2 regions of the Bradyrhizobium sp. LeoB3 genome follow, and region 1 is predicted to be linked to the other one. Evidence: predicted binding sites of a transcription regulator. Region 1 holds the regulator's gene; the other holds the start of a gene.
The links. The regulator PhoB, encoded in region 1, activates phosphate uptake and scavenging genes when phosphate is short. The targets are predictions, from matches to a motif close to TGTCATNNANCTGTCAT.
Positions count from the first base shown of each region.

Region 2: ACZXDY_RS34860 (alkaline phosphatase D family protein) is a predicted target of PhoB. The motif match lies at 1,389-1,405, and genes of this name have one in related genera.

Region 1 is NZ_JBVBEF010000037.1:70,275-74,985, forward strand. Features, by position in the region: gene pstA (phosphate ABC transporter permease PstA) at 1-18, shown strand, start outside; gene pstB (phosphate ABC transporter ATP-binding protein PstB) at 15-836, shown strand; gene phoU (phosphate signaling complex protein PhoU) at 848-1,564, shown strand; gene phoB (phosphate regulon transcriptional regulator PhoB) at 1,681-2,388, shown strand; gene ACZXDY_RS23160 (GcrA family cell cycle regulator) at 2,509-3,024, opposite strand; gene ACZXDY_RS23165 (acetylornithine transaminase) at 3,522-4,711, shown strand, end outside.
Region 2 is NZ_JBVBEF010000083.1:15,915-20,625, reverse strand. Features, by position in the region: gene ACZXDY_RS34870 (indolepyruvate ferredoxin oxidoreductase family protein) at 1-640, shown strand, start outside; gene ACZXDY_RS34865 (hypothetical protein) at 884-1,234, shown strand; gene ACZXDY_RS34860 (alkaline phosphatase D family protein) at 1,472-3,052, shown strand; gene ACZXDY_RS34855 (hypothetical protein) at 3,991-4,203, opposite strand; gene ACZXDY_RS34850 (aminotransferase-like domain-containing protein) at 4,443-4,711, opposite strand, start outside.

The sequences.
Region 1 (4,711 bases):
GAAAGGAGCGCAAAATGACCGATCTGTCCGTATCGACGACCAGCCCGAGCGCGGCCATTCCCCAGAAGTCGCTGCCGGAAGCGGCGCCAAAGGTGACTGCACGCAGCCTCAACTTCTATTACGGCGAGCACCATGCGTTGAAGAACATCAACCTGACGCTCGGCACCAACCGCGTCACCGCCTTTATCGGCCCGTCCGGCTGCGGCAAGTCGACCCTGCTCCGGATCTTCAACCGGATGTACGACCTGTATCCCGGCCAGCGCGCCACCGGCCAGTTGATGCTGGACCAGACCAACATCCTCGACCCCAAGCTCGACCTCAACCTGCTGCGGGCGCGGATCGGAATGGTGTTCCAGAAGCCGACGCCGTTCCCGATGACGATCTATGAGAACATCGCCTTCGGCATCCGCCTTTACGAGAAGATCTCGAAATCTGAAATGGACGGCCGCGTCGAGAAAGCGCTGCGCGGCGGCGCGCTGTGGAACGAGGTCAAGGACAAGCTCAACGCCTCCGGCCTGAGCCTCTCCGGCGGCCAGCAGCAGCGCCTCTGCATCGCCCGCACGGTTGCGGTGCGGCCCGAAGTTATCCTGTTCGACGAGCCCTGCTCGGCGCTCGATCCGATCTCGACCGCCAAGGTCGAGGAATTGATCCAGGAATTGTCGGAGGACTACACGATCGCGATCGTCACGCATAACATGCAGCAGGCGGCGCGCGTCTCCGACAAGACCGCGTTCATGTATCTGGGCGAACTGATCGAGTTCGACGACACCAGCAAGATCTTCACCTCGCCGAGCGATCGACGTACCCAAGACTACATCACCGGCCGGTTTGGTTGAGGAGGGACATCATGGCTTCTGAACATACCGCCAAGGCATTCGACAGCGATCTTCAGGAACTGACCCGTCTGGTCGCAGAGATGGGCGGGCTGGTCGAACGGATGATCACCGAATCCGTCGATGCGCTGATCCGCCGCGACGTCGCGCTCGGCAAGCGTGTCGTCGCTTCCGACATCGAAATCGACAGCCTGCAGCGCGTGATCGAGGAGCGCGCCGTGCTGACGATCGCCCGCCGCCAGCCGATGGCTGTCGACCTGCGCGAGATCGTCGGCGCGATGCGGGTGGCGACCGACCTCGAGCGGATCGGCGACCTCGCCAAGAACATGGGCAAGCGCGTCGCCGCGCTGGAGAACGACTTCCAGCCGCTGAAGCTGATCCGCGGCCTGGAGCACATGACCGACCTCGTGCTGTCGCAGGTCAAGTCCGTGCTCGACGCCTATGCCGCGCACGATCTGCCGGCGGCGATGAACGTCTGGAAGAGCGACGAGGAGGTGGACGCGATCTGCACCTCGCTGTTCCGCGAGCTCCTCACCTACATGATGGAAGATCCGCGCAACATCTCGTTCTGCATCCACCTGATGTTCTGCGCCAAGAACATCGAGCGGATCGGCGACCACGCCACCAACATCGCGGAAACGGTCTTCTACATGATCGAGGGTCAGCAGATCACCGACAAGCGGCCGAAGGGGGATATGACGACGTTCGCCACGACCGTTCCGGGCAACTAGAGCAACATCCGGAAAGTCGACGCCGGCTTTCCGCCAAGATCCTGCTCAAACATCAAAGGAAGAGTGGGATGACGATTCAAGCAGAGAGTCATCCCGCTATAGGAGAAGCCAAGCCGATGAGCGCACGCATTCTGGTGGTCGAAGACGAAGAAGCGCTGACGACGCTGTTGCGCTACAATCTCGATGCAGAAGGCTATGATGTCGAAACGGTCGCCCGTGGAGACGATGCGGACACAAGGCTCAAGGAACGTATTCCCGACCTTGTCGTGCTCGACTGGATGCTGCCGGGACTCTCCGGCATCGAGCTGTGCCGCCGTCTGCGGGCGCGGCCGGAGACCAAGCAGCTCCCGATCATCATGCTGACCGCGCGCGGCGAGGAAAGCGAGCGCGTGAGGGGGCTGGCGACCGGTGCCGACGACTACATCGTCAAGCCGTTCTCGGTGCCTGAACTGCTCGCGCGGGTGAAGGGCCTGTTGCGCCGGGCAAGCCCGGAGCGGCTCGCCACCGTGCTCACCTATGGCGACATCGAACTCGACCGCGAGAAGCGCCGCGTCGCGCGCTCGGGCCGCCCGATCGATCTCGGCCCGACCGAATATCGCCTGCTGGAGTTCTTCCTGGAGCATCCCGGCCGCGTGTTCAGCCGCGAGCAGCTGCTCGACAGCGTTTGGGGCCGCGACATCTATATCGACGAGCGCACCGTCGACGTTCACATCGGCCGCCTGCGCAAATTGCTCAATCCCGGCCGCGAGCAGGACCCGATCCGCACCGTCCGCGGCGCGGGCTACGCGCTCGATGATCGCTTCGCGAAGGCCGAGCAGTCGTAAACCGGCGACCTCAATCCGTAGCCCGGGTGCAGCGAAGCGTAGCCCGGGGAAATTTGGACCTGCCGATACAGCGTTCCCGGGTTGCGCTGCGCTCCACCCCGGCTACGATCTGTCGTCGGCTTACTTGCCTTGTGACGGCTTGACCGTCGGACGGCGGCGGTCAGCCGCCGGCTGGTAGGCGATGCGGGAGTGGTGCGCGCAATAGGGCAGGCCGGGAAGCGCCTTGCCGCCGCAGAAGAAGAATTCCGGGCTCGAGGGATCGCCGACCGGCCAGTGGCAGGTGGCCTCGTTCAATTCGAGCAGCGACAGCCGCTGGCTCATCGGCACCACATTGTCGTAGGCGATAGGGTCCGCTTCCACCTCCACCTCGAAGGCGTGGGCGAGCGCGGTGTTGCCGCGGGAGACCGGACGCGCCACGCGCATCATCGGCTGTGCCGGACGCGCCTTGCGCTGCCGCGGCGCGGCTGCAGCAGGACTCTTGGCGCGGCCCGAGAGGCCAAGCCGGTGCACCTTGCCGATCACCGCATTGCGGGTCACGTTGCCCAGTTCCGCAGCGATCTGGCTGGCCGAGAGGCCACCTTCCCAGAGCTTTTTCAACTGCTCGACGCGTTCGTCGGACCAGGTCAATACCGTCATCGCATCTTTCCCTTCGCGTTGCGCCGGCCGATCCTGGGACAGCGCTGCGATGCCTAATCTCAAAAATCCCTGCGGGCAGAATCCCTTAAGGCTCGCCGGGCACGAAAACCGCACCCGAACGTGTACGCCGCACACAAAGGACTCTAAGGGATCAAAACTGCCGCACGAGATGTCGTACCCGACAGGCCAAACGCTACAATATGGCGTGACTCTGGCGCAAGAGTCCGCGCCTATGCGTCCACATGTTCCGACATTTAGGGATTGCAATCGGGCTTTCCACCACACCGGAAAACTGCGGATTACCGGTACTTTGCCGCGCAGCCTGGCGGCTTCGTGGAGATTGACAGCACCTGCCGCGCGCATAGAATGCCTTTACGTGCCGCCCTGCAAAGGCGGCACGTTTTGTTTTCGCTGGATGAGCTTCAGCCGCGTGTCTGCATCGCTGCACGCCGCCGGGGCTTGTCTGAAAGGCTTGTCTGAACCCTTCAGTGATCGCCATGACCGACCGCGCCACGTCGCATCTGCTTCCCGTTTTTGCCAGGGCCGATCTCGGCTTCGAACGCGGCGAAGGCTGTTGGCTGATCTCGACCAAAGGCGAGCGTTATCTCGACTTCACCTCCGGCGTCGCGGTGAACGCGCTCGGCCATGCCCATCCGGATCTGGTGAAGGCGCTGCAGGAACAGGCGACGAAGCTCTGGCACATGTCGAACCTGTTCAAGAGCCCGGACGGCGAGAAGCTTGCCGCGCGGCTGTGCGAGCAGAGTTTTGCGGACTTCGTGTTCTTCTGCAATTCCGGCGCGGAAGCGATGGAGGGCGTGATCAAGGTCGTGCGTCACTATCACTTCTCGAAGGGGCATCCGGAGCGCTACCGCATCATCACCTTCGAAGGCGCCTTCCATGGCCGCACGCTCGCGACACTCGCAGCGACCGGCGCCGCTAAATATCTCGAGGGCTTCGGTCCGCCGATGGACGGCTTCGACCAGGTGCCGCATGGCGATATCGAAGCGGTGAAACGTGCGATCGGTCCAGAGACCGCAGGCATCCTGATCGAGCCGGTGCAGGGCGAAGGCGGCGTGCGCTCCGCGCCGCCGGCCTTCTTCAAGGCGCTGCGCCAGCTCTGCGACGAGCACGGCCTGCTGCTCGCCTTCGACGAGGTGCAGACCGGCATGGGCCGCACCGGCGATCTCTTCGCCTACAAGCGCATCGGGGTCACCCCTGATGTGATGTCGCTGGCGAAGGCGCTCGGCGGCGGCTTTCCGATCGGCGCCTTCCTTGCGACCGCGGAAGCTGCGTCCGGCATGACGCCGGGCTCGCATGGCTCGACCTTCGGCGGCAATCCGCTCGCGGTCGCGGCCGCCGGCGCCGTGCTCGATGTGATGCTGAAGCCCGGCTTCTTCGATCACGTGCAGAAGATGTCGCTCCTGCTCAAGCAGAAGCTCGCCTCCGCGGTTGACCGCTATCCGTCCATTCTCGCCGACGTGCGCGGCGAGGGGCTTCTGATAGGCGTGAAGGCCGTGGTGCCCTCGGGCGACCTCGTCAACGCCCTGCGCGAGCAGAAGCTACTCACAGTCGGCGCCGGCGATAATGTGGTGCGCTTCCTCGCGCCGCTGATCGTCAGCGAGGCCGAGATCGAGCACGCCATCGGTTGCCTGGAGCGCGCCTGCACCGCGCTCTCAACCGGACCTTC
Region 2 (4,711 bases), on a different contig from region 1:
GATCATCGCCTTCCGCGCCAAGTTCCTCGCCGACTATCAGGACGAGGCCTATTCGCAGCGTTACCTCGCCGACGTCGCGCGGGTGCGGGCCGCCGAGACGGCAGCGGCCCCCGGCTCACATGAGCTGACGGAGGCGTTTGCAAAAGGCCTGTTCAAGCTGATGGCCTACAAGGACGAGTACGAGGTCGCGCGGCTCTATACCGATGGCGAATTCGCGAGGGCGTTGAAGGAGCAGTTCGACGGCGAGCCCGGGTTGAAGGTGCTGCTCGCCCCGCCGCTGTTCGCGCGTCGCGACAAGGTCACCGGACATCTGCAGAAGCGCGAGTTCGGGCCCTGGGTGTTCAGCGCGTTCAGGCTGCTGGCGCGGCTGAAACGCTTGCGTGGTTCCGCGCTCGATATCTTCGGCTACACCGCCGAGCGGCGGATGGAGCGGGCGCTGCCGGGCGAATATTCGGCGATGATCCTGCGCCATCTCGGCAACAAGCCGCTCGATTTGCCGCGCTTGGTGGCGCTGGCGAAGGCTGCGGAGTTGGTACGCGGCTACGGCCACGTCAAGGAAGCGAACGTCGCTCGCTATCGCCAGGAGTGCCAGCGGCTCGAAGCTGCGATCGGTCAGCCGGTCGCGCAGGCGGCCGAGTAGGTTCCGATCCGGTCCGGTGCTTGGGCTGATTCTTGAGCCTATTCTTGGGCCGCAGGAAGCAACCTGCGGCCATTGTTTTCGTTGATCGGTAACCGTGCCCACAGGATCGGCTGGAATTGTCCGGCCGGCTTCCTACATGATGGGCGTGTCCACTTGGAGTCATTTCGGAGGCGTTCGGTGAGCTCCAGAAATGCAGTTCTGGCCGCCGTTGCCACCGCCGCCCTGGTCCTGAGCGTCCCGGCGATGGCGGACGATTATCGCCCCGGCGACTATTTCAATCTCGACCTCTCCAAGGCCGTGCTGTCGCCTAAGCGGCTCGGTCCGCCGACGGAGTTCGCACCGGTTCCCGTCGAAGCCAAAAGCGATCACAATGATGCTGCACACGTGGTCGCGGAACCGAAGCCGGTAGAGACGAAAAGGGTCAGGGCCGCGCGTGCTGCGCCTGTGCCTGAGCGGTCGGTGCGCACCGAGCGGCGCGTTCCCGCCCGCGCCAAGCTTGCCCGCCGCCACGGCAACCCGCTCGACGCCCAGGCCCGCGACACCCGCATCCAGACCTGGCCCTGCCGCTCCGGCGGCATCTGCAACTGGCGCTGACGGGCGCGCCCGACAAAGTCTTAAGAGCACCACTGGCGCACACATTCTCCGTCATGGCCGGGCTTGACCCGGCCATCCACGAACCGCTTGCGCGTCTGCAAGAGGTGGATGCCCGGGACGAGCCCGGGCATGACGAGGTAGTGCGGTTAGTACGAGTCATCCACCTGTCGTAAAACCGTAGGCTGGGAGTCAAGCAGCGCAGGCAACCTTCGTCGCGATTCGACGGAGATCCTGCCCATGGCGATTGCGACACGCGCCAGGCGCGGCCTGACCCGACGCCAGTTTCTGATCCGGTCAGGCTCGACCGCCGCACTCGCAAGTCTCGGCACTCTCGCAAAGCCCTATCTCAGCCGCGCCGCCGATCGCCCGAAGCTTCGGTGCGGGATTCAATCCGGTGACGTCTCTGATGATGCCGCTGTGATCTGGTCGCGTGTCGATCGTGCCGCGCGGATGCAGGTGGAATGCGCAGCCGACGAGAATTTCAAGACCATTTTGCGCGCGGCCTCAAGCGACGCGCTGCCTTCAACCGACTTCACCGCAAAGCTCCTCATCGACGGCCTGCCGCCGGGACAGGACATTTTCTATCGGGTGCGCTTTGAATCGTCCGATGGGCTTGCGGGCGAGGCGAGGGGCGGCCGTTTCCGCACGGCACCGATGACGCGCCAATCGATCTCCTTCGTCTGGTCCGGCGATACGGTGGGGCAGGGTTGGGGCATCGATCCCTCCCGCGGCGGCCTGCGCAGCTACGGCACGATGCTGGCGAACCGTCCCGACTTCTTCATTCATTCCGGCGACCACATCTACGCCGATTGCCCGGTGCCATCTGAGTTGCGGCTGCCGGACGGCACGCTCTGGCGTAACATCGTCACCGAAGAGAAGTCGGCGGTCGCCAGGAGCCTCGCGCAATTTCGCGGCAACTACAAATACAATTGGTGTGACGCAAACTTCCGCGCCTTCCATGCGGAAGTGCCGACGTTCGCACAATGGGACGACCACGAGGTCGCCGACGACTGGTCGCCGATCGGCAGCGCTGATGAGACCGGCTATGCCGAGGACGGCTCTTCGCGTCTGGTGGCGCGTGCGCGGCGCGCGTTTCACGAATTCATGCCGATGCGCACTACTCTCGCGCAGGACGGCCGCGTCTATCGCAGGATCGCCTATGGTTCGCTGCTCGACGTGTTCCTCATCGACATGCGCTCTTACCGCGATTCCACGTGGAATAAAGGCGATGGCAACAGCGACAGCTTCATCCTTGGCAAGGCGCAGCTCGCCTGGCTAAAGCGCGAGCTGGTCGCCTCCAGCGCCACCTGGAAGGTGATCGCCGCGGACTTGCCGATCGGCCTCATCAGCCTGGATGCGGTCGCGCTCGGCGACGGCCCGCCGGAGCGGCGCGAGCACGAGATCGCTGATCTCCTGTCGTTCATGAAGCGTGCCAGCATCCGCAACACGGTCTGGCTCACCGCCGACATGCACTACACCGCGGCCCATCATTACGACCCGAACCGTGCGGTCTTCCAGGATTTCGAGCCGTTCTGGGAATTCGTCTCCGGCCCGCTGCACGCCGGCACCTGGTCGCCGGGCGTGCTCGACAACACTTTCGGCCCCAAAGCGATGTATCAGAAAGGCTGCAGCGCGGAGCAGGGCGACAACCTCGCTCCCTGCTTCGGCCTGCAATTCTTCGGCCGCGTCGACATCGATGGTGCGACCGGGGTGATGACGGTGACCTTGAAGGACGTCGACAACCGCGATCTCTGGTCGGTCGATATCGAGCCACGGCCGGATACGCGGCCGGGCGAGATCATGGCAGAGCACATCTGACTCCCTCCGTCATTCCGGGGCGTCCGAAGGACGAGCCCGGAATCCATTCCGGCTGCAGCCCCTTGTGATTGCGAGCCAACGGGTCGCGCGAACGCGCGCCCGACGACAGGCTCCGCGAAGCGATCCACGTCTCCACAAGTGGCGCTATGGATTGCTTCGCTCCGCTCGCAGTGACGACGTGGATGCTTTGGGTGCGACAAATCAACTCGACGGGCAAATCAGCCCAAAGTCTGTCCATCCCCTGCGCGAAAAATATTCCGCTTTCGCCGTCGGGCAAATCAGTGATTTAACTCCGCGCGTCTCACGGCGGATGAGGGGCGGCTCGCGATCGTCACGAACGTTGCGGTGAGATGCGGTGGACGCGATGGGTGTGACTGACGAGCGCGCGCATTACGGACGGCGAAGTCGTGTGGTCCTGGCGCCCCGACGCTGGCGCTAAGTTTTTTGCGCGAAGAAGTTCGTGCGAGAGATGACGGTGGCAAGAAAGCCCGGTCACCGGGGAGAGCGCGAAGGAAACCGTAACACCATCGCGCAGGGAAAGCCGGAATGCTTCGGTTGACCTGTGGTCCTACCCCCGTGCTTTTTGTTGCACGGGACCCACGGGTGCAACCAGCACCCGGCTTTCCCTGCGCCCTCTGATATCGAGGAGGGCGGAAACGATGCAAACCTCGGGCATTTCACGCCGCGAGAATGCGGACTCACATCCCCTCGGCTGTTTGAAATCTGAATCAGAACTCTCCCCTGTGGTTATGGGTCCCCGCCTTCGCGGGGACGACAGCGGTGCGAGGTTCAGCGGGAATCGTAGGATGGGTAGAGCGGCGCGAAACCCATCATCGTGCGGCTTGCTCTATCGCGATGGGTTTCGCTGCGCTCTACCCATCCTACGCAGGATCGCTGCAAAAAAGAATGGCCCCTTGCGGAGCCATTCTGTTCACGCCTCAGTAGCCGTAGTTGTGATGATGCTTCTTGATGATCACCACCTTGTCGTGATGGCGATGATGCCAGCCGGGCCCGCGCATCTCGGCGTGGGCGCCGCGCCAGTGATGATGATGGTCGCCACGCTTGATTACGACGGTCTCTGCATTGGCGATCGACGGAGCTGCAACGGCAATCGCGCCGAGCGCTGCGAAGACATAAGCAAGTTTCTTCATGATGTCCTCCTCCATGTGCCTGAACTAAACGGCACTTCCCGCGGAAACGTTCCGCAGGAACTGCAGGAGAATCCTGAACAACTGTTCAGCTTGCGCTCATGCTGATGAGACCCTTGGCCGTCATTGCGAGCGGAGCGAAGCAATCCATCTATCCACGTTCGCGGATGCATGGATTGCTTCGTCGCTTCGCTCCTCGCAATGACGGGCAGAGGCCGATGGTCATCGCCACGCGAATGCGTTCAGCCTTGCGCGCGTTCGATATTGCCGCTGCGTGTCGGCACGCCGAATTCGCGACGGCAGACGTCGGCGAGCACGGCTACGCCTTCGCGGATCTGCTGATGCGAGGGGCTCGCGAAGCACAGCCGCAGCCGGCTGCCGGACCACGCCTTGTTGGTCGACCATTCCGGTCCCGGATTGATCGAGACGCCGGCGGCGAGCGCCGCCCGGTAAAGCTTGAGCGTATCGACATGATCCGGAAGCTTGACCCAGAGAAAGATGCCGCCCTTCG